4 regions of the Bradyrhizobium sp. IC3123 genome follow, and region 2 is predicted to be linked to each of the others. Evidence: predicted binding sites of a transcription regulator. Region 2 holds the regulator's gene; each other region holds the start of a gene.
The links. The regulator PhoB, encoded in region 2, activates phosphate uptake and scavenging genes when phosphate is short. The targets are predictions, from matches to a motif close to TGTCATNNANCTGTCAT.
Positions count from the first base shown of each region.

Region 1: I6F20_RS24745 (LbetaH domain-containing protein) is a predicted target of PhoB. The motif match lies at 2,640-2,656, and genes of this name have one in related genera.
Region 3: I6F20_RS07860 (RNA degradosome polyphosphate kinase) is a predicted target of PhoB. The motif match lies at 2,771-2,787, and genes of this name have one in related genera.
Region 4: phnF (phosphonate metabolism transcriptional regulator PhnF) is a predicted target of PhoB. The motif match lies at 1,750-1,766, and genes of this name have one in related genera.

Region 1 covers NZ_JADYVF010000008.1:117,820-123,218, forward strand. Annotated here, with positions in the region: gene I6F20_RS24730 (UDP-glucuronic acid decarboxylase family protein) at 1-288, shown strand, start outside; gene I6F20_RS24735 (hypothetical protein) at 484-786, shown strand; gene I6F20_RS24740 (glycosyltransferase family 2 protein) at 1,063-1,845, opposite strand; gene I6F20_RS24745 (LbetaH domain-containing protein) at 1,850-2,425, opposite strand; gene I6F20_RS24750 (glycosyltransferase family 4 protein) at 3,367-3,987, shown strand; gene I6F20_RS24755 (O-antigen ligase family protein) at 3,944-5,242, shown strand.
Region 2 covers NZ_JADYVF010000009.1:102,596-107,994, reverse strand. Annotated here, with positions in the region: gene argF (ornithine carbamoyltransferase) at 1-684, opposite strand, end outside; gene I6F20_RS26155 (aspartate aminotransferase family protein) at 684-1,892, opposite strand; gene I6F20_RS26150 (GcrA family cell cycle regulator) at 2,352-2,864, shown strand; gene phoB (phosphate regulon transcriptional regulator PhoB) at 3,165-3,872, opposite strand; gene phoU (phosphate signaling complex protein PhoU) at 3,895-4,611, opposite strand; gene pstB (phosphate ABC transporter ATP-binding protein PstB) at 4,623-5,399, opposite strand, start outside.
Region 3 covers NZ_JADYVF010000002.1:495,082-500,480, reverse strand. Annotated here, with positions in the region: gene ppx (exopolyphosphatase) at 1-492, opposite strand, end outside; gene I6F20_RS07860 (RNA degradosome polyphosphate kinase) at 508-2,697, opposite strand; gene I6F20_RS07855 (P-loop NTPase family protein) at 2,844-3,521, opposite strand; gene I6F20_RS07850 (CDP-alcohol phosphatidyltransferase family protein) at 3,614-4,156, opposite strand; gene purM (phosphoribosylformylglycinamidine cyclo-ligase) at 4,313-5,386, shown strand.
Region 4 covers NZ_JADYVF010000004.1:356,047-361,445, forward strand. Annotated here, with positions in the region: gene I6F20_RS16065 (carbon-phosphorus lyase complex subunit) at 1-598, opposite strand, end outside; gene phnH (phosphonate C-P lyase system protein PhnH) at 603-1,211, opposite strand; gene phnG (phosphonate C-P lyase system protein PhnG) at 1,216-1,680, opposite strand; gene phnF (phosphonate metabolism transcriptional regulator PhnF) at 1,800-2,531, shown strand; gene phnE (phosphonate ABC transporter, permease protein PhnE) at 2,668-3,522, opposite strand; gene phnE (phosphonate ABC transporter, permease protein PhnE) at 3,519-4,406, opposite strand; gene phnD (phosphonate ABC transporter substrate-binding protein) at 4,474-5,382, opposite strand.

The DNA of each region.
Region 1 (5,399 bases), on a different contig from region 2:
CTGATCGAAGCAATGATCCGTATGATGAATACCGGTGATGAGGTTACTGGACCAATTAATATTGGCAATCCCGGTGAGTTCACCATGATTGAGCTGGCGGAGAAGATTATCAACCTAACCAACTCAAAGAGCAAAATTATCAAGCTGCCCTTGCCGCCCGATGACCCCAAGCAGCGTCGGCCGGATATTGATCTCGCGTACAAACTGCTCGATGGTTGGGAGCCAAAAACGAACTTAAATGAAGGGCTAGGCAAGACGATTTCCTATATCGAAAAAGCTCTAGAGTAGGACTACACCATCCTCGATGGTAAGCTTGCCAACTCAATCAATATCCAACTGCCTAGCCTGCCTAGCACCGTCACGGGGATAGCCGTCACTCGCGTTTTTTGCATTCACCGGAAAACTCTTCGGCATGGAGGGGTGTCACCACAGCGCCTTCTAAAAATCTGGCGAACAAACTTCGGAAGGATCGAAAACCGGTGGATGGATGAGCACACCGTTCTTTCTCACGGGGAGATTGCTGAGCCTCCGGGAGCGCTAATCGACGACAATAAGAAAGATTTCAGCTTCTGGGTTGACAAGCACAATCGCTATGCAATTAGGGAAATGGTCGACTTCCTAAACCAGGAGCACAACTTCTTTCAGGAAGACAGCACCTTAACCTCAACGGGAGAGGCGAAGGCGAAGCGCTTGAAAAAAGCAGGTACTCTACAATCGTGCACCTCTGCTCTATCGCGCACTAGCGCTCTTTCTTTACCGCTATTTTTTCGCCTAGGGGCTCCTTGATGGAACAGCGGGTCTTTCATTTGGTCTTTTTCAGACGCTCTGGTACAGATATCTTGTCGATCTGAAAATTATTGAGGCATGCAGGTTGATTGCCCGTCCCGGCATTGAAGAATTCAAACGAGCGCTCAAACGAGAGCACGGCTTCGAACTCTAGGACCCTCGTCGTACCTCTTCTTCTTCCACACCAAGAGCGTCGAGTGCCGCGCCAGCCTTCTCCCTAAAATTCTTGTGTGCGACCAAGCCGTCCCGGGCATTATGCCCGTAACTGTCCAAAGATCACGAATAGCGCAGCGCGTCGTATAAATTCGGGAAAATGCGGCGCACAGAATTTGTACCCACTTTTGCAACCCACAAGACGGCTGCCACGGCCCGGTTCATTTTGCTTTCTTCGATGTAAATGCGCCAATGCTCCGCGTTAATTTGCCGCCGATGAATGTCTCCTTGAGAAACGCCTCCCCTCTCGAACAAGCAAACGTTGGCAGGGTACTGCAACGTCGTCACATTCGGATCGTTTAGCATTCGCGTTGTTAGCGCCCAGTCAGACGAAAACCTGTATGAGAGATCGTATCCGCGACCTAACGCACTCCGCAGGTAGAAAATGGCCTGATGATGAGTGAACATCACGTAGAAATTGGCTTTCGGCGCCCGAGCCGGCTTCTGCCATCGCTGCTGCCCGTCCGTCTCGCAAGCGTCGCCATATACAATCGTCGGGCGACGATCCTTGATGAGATCGCTCACATTTTCGAGGACGCACTCATCAAAGAAGCAGTCCCCTGCGTTCATAAAAATGCAGTAATCTCCAGACGACATTTTGATGCCCTTGTTCATGGCATCAAAGATTCCTCGATCTTGTTCTGAGATGAATTTGAAGCGCTTGTTATCCAGCTGCTCCAGCAAAGCAACCGTTCCGTCGGTGGATTTTCCATCAACGACGATCCATTCAAAATTGTCGTATGTTTGCTGGAGAACCGTCTCCAAGGTCTTCGAAAGACCTGAAGCGTTATTGAACGTGACAGTGATCACACTAAACTTGGGACGGGCGTCCGACAGAATCCGCATGAGATTATGACTCAAGATCGCCACGCCCACCGCGGGCGCGCTTTGGCATCGCCGGATTGCCAACATATACCATTTGAGGTTCAAGGTCCTTGAATGTCACGCCACGAGCTCCCAAAACTGCACCCTCGCCCATCCTGACCCCTGGTCCTACGAACGCCTCGGCTGCCACCCAACAATTTCGCTCGATGACAATTGGTTGGGCCACAAGCTGAAAATTGGGATCATCAATATCATGCCCTCCGGCGCAAAGATGGGCTCGTTGCGAGATGATCGTGCCAGATCGAATAGTAATCGGTGCCATATTATAGCAATTTACGCCCTCTGCCAAAATGCACCTTTCTTCCATCGTCAGATGCGGAGGATACCAAACGCGCGCGCTTCCACGAACGTCCGTACGTGCGCCCATTTTTGCACCAAACAGCCGGAGCAAGGCGCGCCTCCATCCATGCATCGGTGCCGGCGTCCACGATGCCAGCAATAGCCAGGTCACATTCCACATCGCCCGCTGCAGGCGGTTCGATAACGAAAAGCTTGCTCCACCATCCAAGGGCTTTGAAATCTTTGCGTCAATGATCGCCATCTCGCTCGTCGCTCCCTGCGGCAACCCGCTTCTGAATCTACACAAACTGCTCAAAAGCGCCCGGCCAGACAATCCCTCGCCACTCCCCATGGGACGATATAGTTACTTTGATTACCGGAAGCCGACAAAGCCTTCCAGAACGGGCGACCGCATTCAAAAACAATTCCGAGACGAACAAGGCTAATCCCGATTGGCGCCAGCGGAGGACGGTTTCCGCCATTTATCCGTCGCCCCGGCCATGATACAAGGTGAGATGAGAGATTTTTGCTTTCGTTGAGAGGATCGAAGCCGTTCCCCGGCCTTCGCTGACAAATCGAGACAGACGGCATCCGATGCTTGGCCGCCTTAAGGATAACCCGATCAATTGCTTTCTGTCACAAAGCTCTGCTCCTACATAGAAACGTTATACTTTCTGGATTGGCTCGCGATTCATGACGGCAACTTACACTGTTTACCTTTGGGAGCCGGAACTATCGCCCCACAAGTTGCCCTTATTCGAAGAGTTGCTGTGCCACTCAAGGGTTTTGCGCGCAATCTATATCGCCCAAGCGGACCTCCACGCCGGTCGTCAACGTGAGGGTTGGCAAGTCGAAATTGGGAACGAAATCCCCATTTTGGTCGCCCCAAGCGCCGAACAGATTGATCAGATTGTTGCGAACTCCCCCAGTAACTCAATCCACATTTTCTCGGGCATGCGCTGGGTCCCATGCATTGTAAGCGGACTACGAGCCGTCGTTAAGCATCGACGCAGGTTTGGTATTCTACACGAACCTCGTGTGCTCGAGGGATTATCTGGCCTTGCGCGCCTGGGTCACTCCTGGCTGACAGAGGCCTCTCTCCGTCGACACGCGAGCTTCATCCTCGCGATCGGAGCTCACGGCCCAAGGTGGTTTAGGCTGACGGGCTATTCGAGCTCGCGCATTTTCCCATTCGCCTACTTCTTGAGCAAACGAGCCGTTTCCGACGCCAGCTTCAGCGTGGCGACGAGTGCCGAGCCGGTTGTTACATTTCTGGGTCGCTTGGAGGAGCTCAAAGGTATCCATTTGTTCTTGGGCGCCCTCAGCAAGATTACGAGCAAGGCGAGGTTCTATGTTGCGGGATTTGGGACCTGGTCCCCTCGCGTAGAGGATGCTCAGCGCAAACATACAAATCTTCAATTTCTGGGCGCTATCAAGATGGCCGAAGTTCCGTATTTGCTGTCTAATACGGATATCCTGGTGCTCCCCTCCATCACCACGGACGACGGTTGGGGGGCCGTCATCAGTGAGGCACTCATGGCCGGCGCGGCTATCGTTTCCTCCCATAAAGTGGGCGCATCAATGTGCTTGGCGGATCCCGCACGGGGACGCGTCGTCAACAAGCTTTCGGAGGCTGAGGTTGCCAGGGCCGTTGACGACATCATCGACAACGGATTGCTAAACGACTCTTACAGAAAGGCCAGAGCCGAATGGGCCGACAAGCATCTGACCCAGCGCGCCGGCGTCGAGTACCTCCTTAGAATTCTCGACCACCTTTTTCATGGAAAACCTCGTCCGCATTCGTTTGTCTCCGAACATGACTGAATCCGACTTAACGCCGATTGCTTCGCAGCGGAATTTTTTCTCTCGCAAGGTTTGGCCGTCGCCCTACCGAAGCAACTCCAGCTCAGTGCCTTTTGGCCTGCGGCATCTGGTTCTTTGCGCAGCCGCCGTCGTACTCATGTTTTCAAACGACGAGAGTAATGCGGTTGCTTTCCAGGCGCTTGGCGTGGCGCTTTTCATCCTCTCCGGCGCCATGTTCTTTGTCACCACTTTCGATCGCGCGGTGGAGATCACGCCGTTCGATACCGTCATGCTGATTTCTGTGCCTCTGTCCTATACCGCGGCGGCCTTTTCTCAGGACGGCTATTCGCTGATGCACACGACGATTTTCTTAGTGACCTACCTGTCCGCCATGATCATTGCCCAGCGTACAACAGCGGAAGAATTGATCATGTGCGTACGCGTCTCGACGGTAGCCATACTTATCCTTGTGGCGTTCGTTTTCGGACACACTTTGATTTCTGGTTTGATGCCAGGGCAGCTCAAACGCTGGGAACTGCGGGAAGCTCCATTTGGAATGCACCCAAACCTTGCGGGTTTCAACTACGGCGGCTTCATCGTCATGGCCGCAAATTCTGGCATGCTGAAGTGGCGATATAATCATTTGCTTACCGCGGTAATTATAGGCTTCTGCCTCGCCGTGATGCTCGTTGCTTCGGCTCGCGGCGGGCTCTTGGCTGTCGTGCTGACACTGGCGGTATATGTGTGGACGGAGATTCTTAGGGGGCAGCGGTCGACGTTCTATCTAATTATCATTGGCGCTGCGCTGGTCGTGTTGTCCTTCGTCTTCTGGGATACCATCGTAGCCTATGCGGTCGAGATGCTAGACCTCGAGTCAAAGCAGCGCGGCCTTCAATCGGGAGGCACAGGACGGTTTGAAATCTGGGCTCGCGGGATTGACTATATTTCAGGCAGAAGCTGGGAGATATTCATTGGTAGCGGCCTGAGAACTGCCGGCCACATGGGCTTTCCCGTCGAGAGCTCCTACATCAACCTTGCGGTCGAGTCAGGTATCTTCCTGACGGCAGCAATCTTGATCAGCTTCCTGAGCATATTGGTCAGATCTTATCGCAAGCAGGGAAGCGCAAGCCCGTTTCATCGATTTGCGTTCTACACACTTCTCTTCGCGATGTTCCAGTCCATTTTCAACAGGTATCTCATCGCAGTCGGCAACCCATTCTCATTGATGATTCTGGTCATTGCATCGAAAGCTTCAGCCAGAAGTAACCCACGATAAGGCGCAACTCGGGCGAACGACGTTACTAGAGGGCGCGCTGTTTCGGCTCGAGCCGGCATCTGCGTCGAAAAAGAACCCGACACTTGGACATAATTTGCAACCACGGAATCGGGTCTTGCAGCTAAAATCAGCGGTATGCCTTGTTTTTCTAACGTCG
Region 2 (5,399 bases):
GTCGGTGACGACGCAATCGGCGCCGCGCACGGCGGCTTCCGGATCGGTGCCGAGCACGATCGGCGCGCCCGTCGCCTTGATCCAGTCGCGCATGGCCTTTTTCGGTGCGAGCTCCGGCGGCGTTGCGACATTGAGCTGGAATTTGAAGCGCTCGGCGGCATGGGCCCAGGACGCCAGCACGTTGTTGTCGTCGCCGGTCCAGGCCACCGTCTTGCCCTCGATCGGGCCGCGATGTTCCTCATAGGTCATGAGGTCGGCCATCACCTGGCAGGGATGCGAACGCCGCGTCAGGCCGTTGATGACGGGCACGGTGGCGTTGGCCGCAAGCTCCAGCAGCGCATCATGGTTGAGGATGCGGATCATGATGGCGTCGACATAGCGCGACAGAACCCGCGCGGTGTCGGCGATGGTCTCGCCGCGGCCGAGCTGCATCTCGGCGCCGGTGAGCATGATCGCCTCGCCGCCGAGCTGGCGCATGCCGACGTCGAACGAGACGCGGGTGCGGGTCGAGGGACGCTCGAAGATCATCGCCAGCGTCTTGCCTTCGAGCGGCCTGACCGGCTGCTGCGCCTTCTGCTTCGCCTTCATCGCCGAAGAGGCGGCGAGCATGCTCTTGAGCTCCGAGAGCGGCAGCTCGTTGATGTCCAGGAAGTGCTTGGGAGCTTTGTTGGGCGTCGTGCTCATCAGCTTGCCGCCCGCTTGGTCTGGCTGGAGGAGATCGCAGCGCAGGCGCGCTCTAACCGGCCGACGCTGTCCTCGATCTCCGCTTCCGTGACGATCAGGGGCGGCAGGAAGCGCACGACATTGTCGCCGGCCCCGACGGTGAGCAGCTTTTCGGCGCGCAGCGCCGCGACGAGATCGCCCGAGGGCACCACCGCCTTGATGCCGATCAGCAGGCCCTCGCCGCGCACCTCGCTGACGACATCAGGATGACGATCGATCACGGAGGCAAGCTTCTGCTTGAGCAGCAGCGACATCTTCTGCACGTGGTCGAAGAAGCCGGGCTTGAGCATGACGTCGAGCATGGCATTGGCAGCCGAGATCGCGAGCGGATTGCCGCCGAAGGTCGAGCCGTGCGAGCCGGGCCCCATGCCGGCCGCCGCGTCCGCGGTCGCCAGCACCGCGCCGATCGGAAAGCCGCCGCCGAGCGCCTTGGCGAGCGACATCACATCCGGTGTGACGCCGGTGCGCTTGTAGGCAAAGAGCTCGCCGGTGCGGCCCATGCCGGTCTGCACCTCGTCGAAGGCGAGCAACAGGCCGCGCTCGTTACAGAGTTCGCGCAGCGCCCTCAGGAAGGCGTGAGGTGCAGAACGAACGCCACCCTCGCCCTGGATCGGCTCGATGAGAATGCCGGCGGTGTGCGGACCAATCGCCTTCTTCACGGCGTCGAGGTCGCCGTGCGGCACCTGATCGAAGCCGTCCATCGGCGGACCGAAGCCCTCGAGATATTTCGCAGAGCCGGTGGCGGCGAGCGTCGCCAGCGTGCGGCCATGGAAGGCACCCTCGAAGGTGATCATGCGGTAACGTTCCGGATGCCCCTTGGAGAAGTGATGGTGGCGCACCAGCTTGATCACGCCTTCCAGCGCCTCGGCGCCGGAATTGCAGAAGAACACGAAGTCCGCAAAGCTCTCATTGCAGAGGCGGCTTGCGAGCTTCTCGCCGTCAGGGCTCTGGAACAGGTTCGACATGTGCCAGAGCTTGGTCGCCTGCTCCTGCAACGCCTTGACCAGCGCGGGATGGACATGGCCGAGCGCATTCACCGCGACACCCGAGGTGAAATCGAGATAGCGATCGCCGTTGGTCGCGATCAGCCAGCAGCCTTCGCCGCGCTCGAAACCGAGGTCGGCCCTGGCGAAAACGGGGAGCAAATGCGGCGCTGCGCTGTTAGTCATGACGTCACTTGAATGTTGCGGACGGTGTGAGGCATGAATTGCGCGACGCACCATCGACCGGCCCCGGAAAACGAAACGTGCCGCCTTTTAAGGGCGGCACGTGGCACTATCTTATGCCTGGCAAGACGGGTGTCAATGCCGCCCGGAAAGCCTCGCGAAACGCTGATTCCGTAGTCTTGCGGTGCCGATTTTGCGGGTTTTTCACCACGGAACATGTGGAAGCGAGTCGGCGGACTCTTGCGCGGGAGTCACGCCATATTGTAGCGTTTGGACTGTCAGATACGACATCTCGTGCAGCAGTTCTGATCCCAGAAGTCCTCATGTACCGGCGTAAACGTTCGGGCGTCTTGAGCGCGCCCGGCGAGCCTTAAGGGATTCTGACGGCACGGGTTTTTCAAGGCTAAAGCATTCGCTGCGAAGGCCCCAGGATGGCAGGCGCGCAGCGAGGGAAAGGGTGCAATGACGGTTTTGACCTGGTCCGATGATCGCGTCGAGCAGCTGAAGAAGCTCTGGGAGGCCGGACTTTCGGCCAGCCAGATCGCGGCGGAGCTCGGCAATGTGACCCGCAATGCCGTGATCGGCAAGGTGCACCGGCTCGGCCTGTCCGGCCGCGCCAAGAGCCCTTCATCGGCAGCGCCGCGGCCGCGCAAGGCACGGCCCGCGCAGCATATGATGCGGGTGACCCGCCCCGTCGCGCGCGGCAACACCGCGTTGGCGCAGGCCTTCGAGGTCGAGTTGGAAGCCGAGCCGGTTACCTACGACAACGTGGTGCCGATGAGCCAGCGGCTGTCGCTGCTGGAATTGAACGAGGCGACCTGCCACTGGCCGGTCGGCGATCCCTCGAGCCCGGATTTCTTCTTCTGCGGCGGCAAGGCGCTCTCCGGCCTGCCCTATTGTGCCCAGCATTCGCGCGTGGCCTATCAGCCCGCAGCGGATCGCCGTCGCGCAGCACCGAAACCGGGCACGCGGTGAGCTTGCGGAATTCCCTGATCGCCAAGCTTTGATCGCCAAGCTTGATCGCCAAGACTGCAGCCGTCACACGATGGCGGCTCCCAATCGCTCGGTGTCATCCCCGCGAAGGCGGGGATCCGTAACCGCGGGGCGCAATCGTTGCGCGAGATGGTCACTCCGAGTCTTCGCCAAACCACGTCCTGTGGCTGATCGCGAAGAGCGCAAGCGCTCGCGCTGAGATCCCGGGCTCACGCTGCGCGCGCCCGGGGATGACGGCCGAGATCGGCGCCGCAGTTCGCCAAACCAGCTGTCGCTGGCGCCTTACGTCTGCTCAGCCTTCGCGAAGCGATCGTCCAGCGCGTAGCCGGCGCCGCGGACGGTGCGGATCGGGTCCTGCTCGCGGCCAAGATTGAGCAGCTTGCGCAGGCGGCCGATATGGACGTCGACGGTGCGCTCGTCGATGTAGATGTCGCGGCCCCAGACGCTGTCGAGCAGCTGCTCGCGCGAGAACACGCGGCCGGGATGCTCCAGGAAGAACTCCAGCAGGCGATATTCGGTCGGACCGAGATCGATCGGCCGGCCCGAGCGCGCCACGCGGCGCTTGTCGCGGTCGAGCTCGATATCGCCATAGGCGAGCACAGTGGCGAGGCGCTCGGGACTCGCACGCCTGAGCAGGCCCTTCACGCGCGCAAGCAGTTCCGGCACCGAGAACGGCTTGACGATATAATCATCCGCGCCGGTCGCGAGCCCGCGCACCCGTTCGCTCTCCTCGCCGCGCGCGGTGAGCATGATGATCGGCAGCTGCTTGGTCTCGGGGCGGGTCCGAAGCCGCCGGCACAGCTCGATGCCTGACAGGCCCGGCAGCATCCAGTCGAGCACGATCAGATCGGGAATGTGCTCCTTGAGGCGGGTGTCGGCGTCATCGCCGCGCATCACCGTCTCGACGTCATAGCCGTCGCCTTCGAGGTTGTAGCGAAGAAGCTCGGTGAGAGCTTCCTCGTCCTCAACCACCATAATGCGTGCGCCCATGTGGTCGTAGCTCCTTAAGTCGTCAGGTGTTCGGCACCGTCGTGGCGAAGGTCGTCATGTCGCCCTTCGGCCGCTTGTCGGTGATCGCCTGGCCCTCGATCATGTAGAACACGGTCTCGGCGATGTTGGTGGCGTGGTCGCCGATCCGCTCGATGTTCTTGGCACAGAACATCAGGTGGATGCAGAACGAGATGTTGCGCGGATCTTCCATCATGTAGGTGAGGAGCTCGCGGAACAGCGAGGTGCAGATGGCGTCGACTTCCTCGTCGCCCTTCCACACCGCCATCGCCGCCGGCAGGTCGTGCGCGGCATAGGCGTCCAGCACCGACTTGACCTGCTGCTGCACGAGGTCGGTCATGTGTTCCAGGCCGCGGAACAGCTTGAGCGGATGGAAATCCGTCTCCAGCGCCGCGACGCGCTTGCCCATGTTCTTGGCGAGATCGCCGATGCGCTCGAGATCGGTCGCAACGCGCATCGCGCCGACGATCTCGCGCAGGTCGACGGCCATCGGCTGGCGGCGGGCGATGGTGAGCACGGCGCGCTCCTCGATGCGCTTCTGCAGCGCGTCGAGCTCGACGTCGGTGGCGACGACGCGCTGGCCGAGCGCGACGTCGCGGCGGATCAGCGCGTCGACGGAATCGACGATCATGCGCTCGGCGATGCCGCCCATCTCGGCGACCAGGCGGGTGAGCTCCTGAAGGTCGCTGTCGAAAGCCTTTACGGTATGTTCAGAACCCATGTTCCGTCTCCTCAGCCGAACCGGCCGGTGATGTAATCCTGCGTGCGCCGATCGCTCGGCGACGTGAAGATCTTGCTGGTGTCGTCGAACTCGATCAACTCGCCGAGATACATGAAGGCGGTCTTGTCGGAAACGCGCGCCGCCTGCTGCATGTTGTGGGTGACGATCGCGATCGTGTAGTTCTCGGACAATTCCTGGATCAGCTCCTCGACCTTGGCGGTCGAGATCGGGTCGAGCGCCGAGCAGGGCTCGTCAAACAGGATCACCTCGGGCCGCACCGCGACGGTGCGGGCGATGCAGAGGCGCTGCTGCTGGCCGCCGGAGAGCGACAGGCCGGAGGCATTGAGCTTGTCCTTGACCTCGTTCCACAGCGCGCCACCGCGCAGCGCCTTCTCGACGCGGTCGTCCATCTCGGACTTGGAGATCTTCTCATAGAGACGAATGCCGAAGGCGATGTTCTCGTAGATCGTCATCGGGAACGGCGTCGGCTTCTGGAACACCATGCCGACCCGGGCGCGGAGCAGGTTGAGGTCGAGCTTGGGGTCGAGGATGTTGGTATGGTCGAGTAACAGCTGACCGTCGGCGCGCTGGCCCGGATAGAGGTCGTACATCCGGTTGAAGATGCGCAGCAGGGTGGACTTGCCGCAGCCGGACGGGCCGATGAACGCCGTGACGCGGTTGGTGCCGAGCGCCAGGTTGATGTTCTTCAGCGCGTGGTGGTCGCCGTAGTAGAAGTTGAGGTTGCGCGCCGTGACCTTGGCGGGCGCCTCGGGCAGGGGCTGCGAGCC
Region 3 (5,399 bases), on a different contig from region 2:
GAGCGGCAGCGTCACGCCGCTGCGTACGGCGTTCCTGCGCACGTCGATCAGCTCGAGCGAGCCGCCGCCGAGGTCGCCGACGATGCCGTCTGGATGGTGGATGCCGGAGATCACGCCGAGCGCGGACAGTCGTGCTTCGCGCGAGCCCGACAGGATCTCGATCTTCACCGCGCAGATCCGCTCGGCCCTGGCGATGAAATCGGGGCCGTTGGAGGCGTCGCGGCATGCGGCGGTCGCGATCGCGAACACGCGTCCGACCTTCATCACCCGGCACAGCGCGCGAAACCGTTTCAGCGAGGTCAGCGCCTTGTCGATGGCGTCGGGCGCGAGCAGGCCCGTGCTCTGCACCTCGCGCCCGAGGCCGCACAGCGTCTTCTCGTTGAAGATCGGGATCAGGCTGCGCGCCAGCGCCTCGTAGACGACGAGGCGGACCGAGTTGGAGCCTATGTCGATAACCGCGACGCTCGAGCCGCGCTTGCGCGGCCGCTTCACGTCGCAAACCCCCGATCAGGATTGATGACGTTCGTTCCGGCGCGTGAGACGACGCGGCGAGGATTCCTTGAGCGACTTTCCACGGCCAGACAGACTCGGATTCGTCATGAAGTAGTTGTGGACGTTGAAAGGCTCCTCGCCCTTCGCGGTCTTCATACGCGTTGAAGACCCATCCGGCAACAACTGCCAGCTCTGCTCATTGTCCTTCAGGTTCGCGACCATGATCTGTTCGAGAACCTGCTGATGCACCGTCGGATTTTGCAGCGGACACAGCACCTCGACGCGGCGGTCGAGATTGCGCGGCATCATGTCGGCGGACGAGATATACACAGCCGCTTTCGCGCTCGGCAGTCCCTGGCCCATGCCGAAGCAGTAGATTCGGCCATGTTCCAGGAAGCGGCCGATGATCGACTTGACGCGGATGTTCTCCGACAGACCGGGAATGCCGGGCCTGAGGCAGCAGATGCCGCGCACCACGAGCTCGACCTGGACACCGGCCTGCGAGGCCTCGTAGAGCGCGTCGATGATATCAGGGTCGACCAGCGCGTTCATCTTCATCCAGACCGCGCCGGGACGGCCATGCCGCGCATGTGCGGTCTCGCCCTGGATGTGCTCGATGATGCGCTTGCGCAAGGTCAGCGGCGACACCGCCATCTTTTCGAGATCGCTCGGCGCGGCATAGCCGGTGATGAAATTGAACACGCGCGCGGCATCGCGGCCGATCGTCGGGTCCGAGGTGAAGTAGGAGAGATCGGTGTAGATGCGCGCGGTGACCGGGTGATAATTGCCGGTGCCGGTATGGACGTAGGTCGTCAGGCTGCCGCCCTCGCGGCGCACCACCATCGAGAGCTTCGCGTGCGTCTTCAATTCGAGGAAGCCGTAGACGACCTGCACGCCGGCGCGTTCGAGATCGCGTGCCCAGCGGATGTTGGCTTCTTCGTCGAACCGCGCTTTCAGCTCGATCAGCGCGGTGACTGATTTGCCGGCCTCGGCCGCTTCGGCCAGCGCGCGCACGATCGGTGAATTGTTGGAGGTGCGGTAGAGCGTCTGCTTGATCGCAACGACGTCGGGGTCGCGCGTGGCCTGCTGCAGGAATTGCACGACGACGTCGAACGACTCGTACGGATGGTGGACGATCAGGTCCTTCTGCCGGATCGCGGCGAAGATGTCGCCGCCATGCTCGCGCACGCGTTCGGGGTGGCGCGGCACGTAAGGGGTGAATTCGAGGTCGGGCCGGTCGAGGCGGGTGAGCTGCGAGAGCTCGTTCATCGCCTGCACGCCGTCGACCAGGAAGATCTCGTCGTCGGCGGCGGAGAGCGCGTGCTGCACGAAGCTGCGCAGCTGCTCCGGCATCTTGGCGTCGATCTCGAGCCGGATCACCGATCCGCGGCGGCGGCGCTTCAGCGCGGTCTCGAACAGGCGGACGAGATCTTCGGCCTCCTCCTCGATTTCGAGCTCGGAGTCGCGGATGATCCGGAAGGCGCCTTGGCCGTGCAGATTGTAGCCGGGGAACAGGCGGTTGATGAACAGGGCGGTGGCCTGCTCCAGCGAGATCAGGCGCACCGTGCCATCCGCCGGCAGGCGGATGAAGCGGTCGATCTTGCCGGGCATGCGGATCAGCGCGTTCATCTGCTTGCCGTCGGCAGCGCGCGTGAGCTGCAGTGCGATGGTGAAGCCGAGGCTCGGAATGAACGGGAAAGGGTGGGCCGGATCGATCGCCAGCGGGGTCAGGAGAGGGAACACGTTGTGGAGGAAGTAGTCCTCGATCCAGGTTCGTTCCGCCTTTGTGACGTCCTTGCCGTCGACCAGCACGATGCCGACCTCGGCCAACGTGGCGCGCAGGTCGCGCCAGATCGCCTGCTGGTCGGAAGCGAGCTGGGAGACGGTGCGGTTGATCAGCGCGAGCTGTTCGGACGGCGTCAGGCCGTCGGGGCTGCGCTCGGCGATGCCCTCGCGGACTTGGGCCTTGATGCCGGCGACGCGAACCATGAAGAACTCGTCGAGGTTATTGGCCGAAATCGACAGGAATCGCACCCGCTCCAGCACGGGGTGGCTGGGATTGACTGATTCCTCCAGGACGCGGCGATTGAAATGCAGCCAGGACAGCTCGCGATTGATGAACCGCTCGGGACTGGACGCGATCGCCGGAAGGCTCTCGGTTTCCGGGGCTTTCTCTTTCGTTTCAACAGCTTGCGCAGAGTCCATCAGAAGTCGGTCCATCCAGTTCACCCCAATTGCGACTCAAGCGCAAAAATCGGCGGGAGCATGTGTTAGAGCGATGACGTTTCGATGACATTGATGTTCCGCCCCTGCGCCGCGTCAAGCGGACTTCGGGGAGGCCTGCGAGCCTGTCAGGCGTCCCGGAGCAGCTCGGCGGCCAGCGCCCGGGTGACGGGACGGCCGAGCCGTAGGGCTTCGCTGTCGAGCAGCTCGACGGCCCGCCGGGCGGCAGCCGAGGACCGCTCCAGGCGCGTCGCGAGGTAGCCGACCACGCTCTCGTCCACATTGAGCTGGCGGTCGGCGCAGAACTTGACGATGAGGCCGCGGAACAGCTGGTCGTCGGGCGGCAGCAGCGTGACCGCCGGAACGGCCCGCAGGCGCGAGCGCAGGTCGCGAAGCTCGATCGGAAGCGCGGCCGGCGCCTCGCGGCCGGTGAACAGGACGTAGGCGCCGTCCTCGCGGGCGAGGTTCATCAGGTGAAACAGGGCACGCTCGTCGAAGTCCCCAGCCTTGAGATCCTCGACCACCAGCGCGCCGGTGGCGAGCGCGCCGGGCACGTCCGTCGCGGTCAGCGCATTGGCGGTGGTCGAGCGGGCGCCGGCTTCCTCGGCCCAGATCGCGGCGAGATGGCTCTTGCCGCTTCCTTCCGGGCCCGCCAGCCACATGATCCGGTTCGGCCATTCCGGCCAGCCGTCGATGAGGCCTAGACCGGCCGCATTGGCGGGGCCTTCGAGGAAGTTGTCCCGGCTGAGGCTCTCCGCATGCGGAAGCGCAAACGCCAATTGTCGGGGATGAACGCGGCCTGCCACGCTTGCTCTGCTCCATGCCGGCGCGCCGGCCCGCTTGTAGAGATTGGACTTGATGGTGCGGGACTTGGCCTTTTGCTGGGCTGCTTCCCCGCTCATTTGGCCTCGATCGTGCTCATGTGCCGCAGCCACTCGACGAGATAGAGCGACACGGAGGAGAGCGTGAAGATCGTGACGAGACCCATCAGGATGATATCATAAGGCGCGGGCTTGAAGCCGAAGGCAAGCGCCGCCAGCACCAAAGCTGCGAATGCCACTTGTGCCACCGTGTTGAGCTTGGAGACTTTCGACGGCTTCATCTCGACCGGCCGGTCGAACAACCAGGACACGATCACGGCGGCGACAATCATGATGTCGCGCGAGACCACCAGGATCACGATCCAGCGCGGGATCGCGCCCCAGATGCCGAGCGCCATGTAGATCGAGACCAGCAGCGCCTTGTCGGCGAGCGGATCGAGCAGGGCGCCGAGCTCGCTCGTCATGTTGAAGCGCTTGGCCAAAAAGCCGTCCACGGCATCGCTGATGCCGGCGATCAGGAAGACGGCGAACGCCACCTCCATTTGGCTCGACACGATGGCCCAGACGATGATCGGGACCAGCATGATGCGGCCCAAGGTAATGATATTCGGAATACTCACGAAAGCGCTTCCCGGCACCGGTTCTGACCTCAAATCCGGCCCGTTGCAGGCTGAACCGGTTGATATGTCTACATAGTATAGCGGGGAGCGCCATGCGAGCCATTGCGCGTCCCCGGAATTCAACGTAACCAGCCGCAAACCCACTGGAAATCGGGCATGACCGACCTCAAAAACGGCCTCACTTACGCCGATTCAGGCGTCGATATCGACGCGGGCAACCGCCTGGTCGACCTGATCAAGCCGATGGTGCGCGCCACCGCGCGGCCGGGCGCCGATGCCGAGATCGGCGGCTTCGGCGGCCTGTTCGACCTCAAGGCGGCCGGCTTCAAGGATCCGGTCCTCGTGGCCGCGACCGACGGTGTCGGCACCAAGGTCAAGATCGCGATCGAGACCGGCCTGCATGGCGGCATCGGCATCGACCTCGTCGCCATGAGCGTCAACGACCTCGTGGTCCAGGGCGCCGAGCCGCTGTTTTTCCTGGACTATTTCGCCTGCGGCAAGCTCGATCCAGAGGCCACGGCCGCCATCGTCGCGGGCGTTGCGGAGGGATGCCGCGAATCCGGCTGCGCTTTGATCGGCGGGGAGACTGCCGAAATGCCCGGCCTCTACAAGGACGGCGACTACGATCTCGGCGGCTTTGCCGTCGGCGCCGCCGAGCGCGGTACGTTGTTGCCGCGCAAGGACATCGCCGCGGGCGATGCCGTGATCGGTCTCGCTTCGTCCGGCGTGCATTCCAACGGCTTCTCGCTGGTCCGCAAGATCGTCGAGCAGTCGGGCCTCGGCTTCGAGGCGCAGGCGCCGTTCGCGCCGGTGATGACGCTCGGCGGCGCGCTGCTGACGCCGACCAGGCTGTACGTGAAATCCTGCCTGCGCGCGATCCGCGAGACCGGCGCGGTGAAGGGGCTTGCCCACATCACGGGCGGCGGCTTCACCGACAACATCCCGCGCGTGCTGCCGAAGCATCTCGGTGTCGGCATCGACCTGGCACGCCTGCCGGTGCTGCCGGTGTTCAAATGGCTGGCGGCCCAAGCCGGCATCGCCGAGCTGGAAATGCTGCGCACCTTCAATTGCGGCATCGGCATGATCGCGATCGTCGAGCCCGACAAGGTCGACAAGGTCGTCGAAGTCTTCACCGACGCTGGCGAGACCGTGGCGCAGCTCGGCACCGTGATTCCGGCCGAGGGCGAGCACCGCGTCGTCTATAACGGCCACCTCGACGTGGCGCTATAATGACTGGCGCTGT
Region 4 (5,399 bases), on a different contig from region 2:
GCGCGAGGTTTTGCAGGCGCAAATCACGGTCCGCGGGGAAATTCAGCGGCTCGCGGGTGAGATCGCCGACGCTGGCGCCGTCCTCGGCTTCCGGCGATGATTCGATCAGCCCGTCGCGCCCGAGAATGTCTGTCACGCGCGGCGTCGGCGCGGTGGAGGCTTCGGCCGCAGCCGGCCTCTCCGGCACAAAACCTTGGGCGAGCGATGGATCGAGCAGGCGGTGCGTGTAGTCGAAGGTCGGCCCCAGGATCTGGCCGCCGGGAATGTCCTTGAAGGTCGCCGACACCCGCCGCTGCACCCGCATGATGCCGGTGTCGACCGGCTCGCTGGCACCGAAGCGCGGCAGCGTGGCGCGGAAGGCGCGAACCAGGAAGATCGCCTCGATCAAATCGCCGCGCGCCTGCTTGATCGCAAGCGACGCGAGCTCGCGGTCATAGAGCGAGCCTTCGCTCATGACGCGATCGACGGCCAGGCCGAGCTGCTCCGAGATCTGGTCGAGCGTGATTTCCGCAACGCTCTGGTCGCCGCGCCGCTTATGCGCGAGCAGGCGATGGGCGTTCTCGATGGCGCGTTCGCCGCCTTTGACTGCGACATACATGCTTCTAGCCTCCCTTGCTCACGACGCGCGTGGTGCGGGGGATCGCGACCACGGCGTCATCGGCGACCAGCACCACATCGATGCCGCGCGGAAACAGCGCCTCGTTGATATGCAGGCGCTCGAACAGGTCGAAAGGCTTGATCGACGCCTGCAGCGTGGCGACACCGTCAATGCCGGGGCCGCGCAGTTCGAAGCTGCGCCCGGCGGCGAGGCTGTCGACCTGGATGACCACCGTGGTCGAACGGTCCGGATACTCGCTGGTGCCGAACGCGAAGCGCTCGAGCGCAGGCAAGGCGCCGCCGTCACTGATGAGCGCGAAGGAAGCGATCGACGAATCCTGCACGACCGGCGCGCCGGTGTGGAACTTCAGCCACTTCGTCACGTCCGAGCTTTCCGCCATCCGCGCATCGAGCCAGAGCGGCGTGTCGTGATCGAACAGCGTCAGCGCGATCGCTGCGGTGCCGCGCATCATCGGCCCTGGCGCGCCCGCCATCGGCACGATGCGCTGGACCGAGCCCGGCCGCGCCATGGCGTCCATGACCGAGCGAAAGGTCGATTGCGCCGACAGCACCTTGTCGGCGAAACCCGGCGGCAGTTCCGCAATCGTGGTCATGATCTCACCCCTCACCGCGCACCATGGTGTAGAAATCAACCTTCGTCGCGGCGGCCGCTGCCGCCGCCTGCTTGCGCCTGACCATAAGCTGCTCGCGCAACGGCGCGATAACGTCGCGCTCCACCGCTCCGCCGGAATCGCGGGACTGCACCAGCGCATCGCACAGCGCGATCAGCCGCGCCTTCTCACCGTCGCGGCCGAGCGTGTAGCCGAACCCGACCTCGCCGCTCGCAAGCCGCACCGCGGCGCGCGACACCGTCGCTTCGCCGAGATTGAACGGCGCGCCGTCGCCGCCGACCCGGCCGCGCAGCATGACGAGGCCGTTCTCGGGCGTGCGCAGATCCTGATGGCCCGGGAGGGACAAGTTGCGGAGGCGAGCGGCGATCTCGCCCGCCTCCGCGTGCGCCAGCACCGCCATTGCGGCCTTGCGCTGGGCTTGCTGGTCGTTGTGCTGGGTCACCTGGTCCACCGAGCTTTTTGACAGAACTTGCCGCGTCGAAGTTGTCTATGATAATAGACAACTTCATACGGACGCGCCATGACTGTTTCGTGACAATGCCGTGATTTCTGGAGTAGGTTTCCCGCGACATGAGCATGCAGGACACAGCCTCCTCGGGCGTCGCGCTATGGCGCCTCGTGGCCGATGGCATCGAGCGCGGCATCGCCGACGGCCGCTTTGCGGCCGGCGACAAATTGCCGGGCGAGATGGAGATCGCCGAAACCTATCGCGTCAACCGCCACACCGTGCGGCGCGCGTTGGCAGCCCTCGCCGAGCGCGGCCTGGTGCGCGCCGAGCGCGGCAGCGGAACCTATGTCGAGGCGCAAAAGCTCGCTTATCCCTTGCGCTCGCGCACGCGCTTCTCCGAGATCGTCGGCGCCGATGGCCGCGAACCGCATGGCCGGCTGATCGAGGCGACCGATGACGTCGCGACGCGCGAGCTCGCGCGGGAGCTGGGATTAAAGGCCGGCGCGCCGCTGGTGCGGATCGAGGCGATTCGCCTCGCCGACCGCACGCCGATCTGTGTTTCCACCACCTGGCTCTCGGCGGAGCGGTTTCCGGAGGCGGGCGCCGTGTTCGCGGCAACGCGCTCGATGACGAAGCTGCTGGAGCATTTTGGCGTGCGCGACTATCGCCGCGGTGCGACGCGAATCACCGCGGGGATCGTCGACGCGAGCGACGCCGCACGGCTCGACCTGGCGCTGGGGCGGCCGATCCTGGTGGTCGACGCCACCGACCATGATCTCATGGGCAAGCCGCTGGTGACGAAGCACTCGCGCTTTGCGGCAGAGCGGGTGGAGTTTTTGGTGGAGAACGCTTAGATCAGAGCGTTTTCCAGCGAAGCCTGCCCTCGGACTTGATCCGGGGTGGAAACGATTTGCGTCGAGAAAACGCGTCAAAACAAAAATCAGAGCTCCGTTCCGATCCAATCGGAACGGATAAGACTGCAGTACGACGTTAGGCGACCGTCCGCTTGCCGATGATCGCGAAGCGCAGCTTGCCGGAAATCCAGTCGATCGACGATACAGTTACCAGGATCAGCAGGATCAGAAACGATACCTTCTGCCATTCCAGCACCCGGATCTGTTCGGCAAGCTGAAGGCCAATGCCGCCAGCGCCAACGATTCCGATGATCGTCGCCGATCGCGTATTCGACTCGAAATAGTAGAGCACCTGGCTCAGCAAGACCGGGAACACCTGCGGCAGCAATCCGAAGCGGACGCTGTGGAGATGGTTGCCGCCCGATGACCGAACGCCTTCCGCGGGGTTCTTCTCGGCGACCTCGATCGCTTCCGAGAACAGCTTGCCGAACGTTCCGAAATCGCTGCAGATCACGGCCAGGATGCCGGCAAACGGCCCCAGCCCCACGACGCCGACCCAGATCAGTGCCCAGATCAAGGTATCGACTCCACGGATGGTATCGAGGCCACGACGGGTCAATAGGCGGATGATCCGGTTTGCAACCACGTTGCGCGCCGCCAGCAGGGATACCGGCAGCGCGAGCAGCGCGCCACCCAGCGTGCCGAGAAACGCGATCGACACCGTCTCTCCGAGCGCATACAGATATTTCAGGACCTCCGCCCAAGAACCCGGGCTGGGCGGCAACATGAGCTGGACGAATTCGCCCAGCCTGACCATGCCCTGGGAGAGCCGATTAAAGGGAATATCGAGCTGGACGATCCCGAACAGGAACAGCCCGACCGCCCCGCCGACGAGTATTGCGATCCTTCCCCGCTGCCACCAATCGGTCCGGAAGACGTCGGGATACCGTTCGGCAATGCCGGCCCGGTTTTCAAAACTGAAGGAGCTCATCGGGTGCTTCCCTCCAGCCCGAGCAGGCGGTGTCGCAACCGTTCCGTCAGGAAGTCGATCAACATGACGGTAAGGACGATGAGCAGCAGGATGGCGCTGACGTCGGTGAAGTAGAACTTGCGAACCGCCTCGATCAGATCCTGACCGATCCCGCCGGCGCCGACGAAGCCCATCACGGCGGCGCCCCGCACGTTGATCTCGAACCTGAGCAAGGCATAGCTCACGAAGTTCGAGAGGACCTGAGGTAACGCGCCGAACCGAACGACCTGAACCCAGCTGCCCCCGCTTGCCGCCACCCCTTCGACCGGCTTGCTGTCGATGTTCTCGACAACCTCGGCGAATTGCTTGCCCAACGCTCCGGCGGTATGGATTGCAATCGCCAGAACGCCCGGCAGCGGCCCGAGACCAAAGGCCAGCACGAAGATCAGGGCAAACACGATCTCCGGCACGGTCCTGAAAAACTCCAGAACGCGCCGGGTGACGAAAACAGTCGTTCCTGATTTCACGAGATTGGCCGAGGCGAGGAAGCAAAGCGCGAAACCGCACAGCGCACCCGAGAGGGTGCCCATATAGGCTATCAGCAACGTATCCCCGAGAAGCCGTGCCCAGCGCGGCAATCCCCACAGCCACTCCGCCAAATCGCTCCATGCGGTCGCGAACGAAAATTTGGGTGCGATGCTGAGGAAATAGGCCGGGAAGCGCCAGAAATTCTCGACAAAATTTCCGAGACTGACCTCGCCCATCCAGCCCGCGGCAATGGCAACGGCGATCAGGACGGCGGCACCGAGCCATACGCGGCGGCGCTTGGCGGCAATTGCGGCCGCATAGCGATCGCCAAGCTCACGCAGCCTGGCTTCCGGAAATTCGGGAACTGCTGTTCGCATGGGATGTTCGCGAGAGCCGACGGGCAGATCTTGCGATCTGCCCGACTTGTCCAACCCTTCGTTTCCCTCAGGATTTCTGCTTGCGAATGCTGTCGACAAACTTGGTCAGTTCGATCACGGCGTCATACGCCTTGTGGTCGACCTCGACGTAGGGCAATTGCTTCCCCTCGTAAATCTTGTCGAAAGCCGCCTTGTCCTTCACCGCAATTTCCAGCACTGCTTTCTTGATCGCCGCCTTGAGGTCGTCAGGCAGGCTGCTGAGATAGGCCATCGGCGAGTTCACGATCTGCTCGGACTTCATGATGATCTTGAAATCCGCGGCCTTCGCCATGCCCTTCCGTTCCATCCGGAGCAGGTTCGATTCCTTCTCGTCGTTCCACCAGTTGAACGCCGCGTCGCAGGTGCCCTGGGAAAGCCCGATCACCGCGTTTTCATGGCTCCCCGAGTAGACCACCTTGGCGAAGAACTTCTCCGGGTCTATGCCCATCTTGTTCATCGCGAAACGCGGCACGTTGTTGCCGGAAGTCGAGTTGGGATCGACGAGGCAGAGGTTCTTGCCTTGCAGGTCCTTGATGTCCTTGTAGCTCGAATCGCTTTTGACATAGAGAACCGAGTAATAGCCTTTGGTGCCGTCGCCGTTCACCTCGATCGCGAACGGTTCGACCTTCGCGCCAATGATGTAGGCACGCGCGTAGGACGCCGGGCCGTACATCGCAATGTGAATGTTTCCTGCACGCTGACCTTCGATCACCGCGGCGTAGTCGTTGGCGATGCGCAGCGTGACCTTGGTTCCAAGCTCGCGGGACAGGTACTCCGTCAGAGGCGTCCAGCGGTTGGTGGTGCCGGAGGCATTCTCGTCGGGGACTTTTGCGAAGATCAACTCAGGATATTTCACCTTCCAGTCCTGCGCCGCAGCGGCTGAAACTGAAAATGCCAGGGCCGCCGCAGCGGCAACGATCGTACGACGGTCTATCATGACGTCTCCCATTTCAA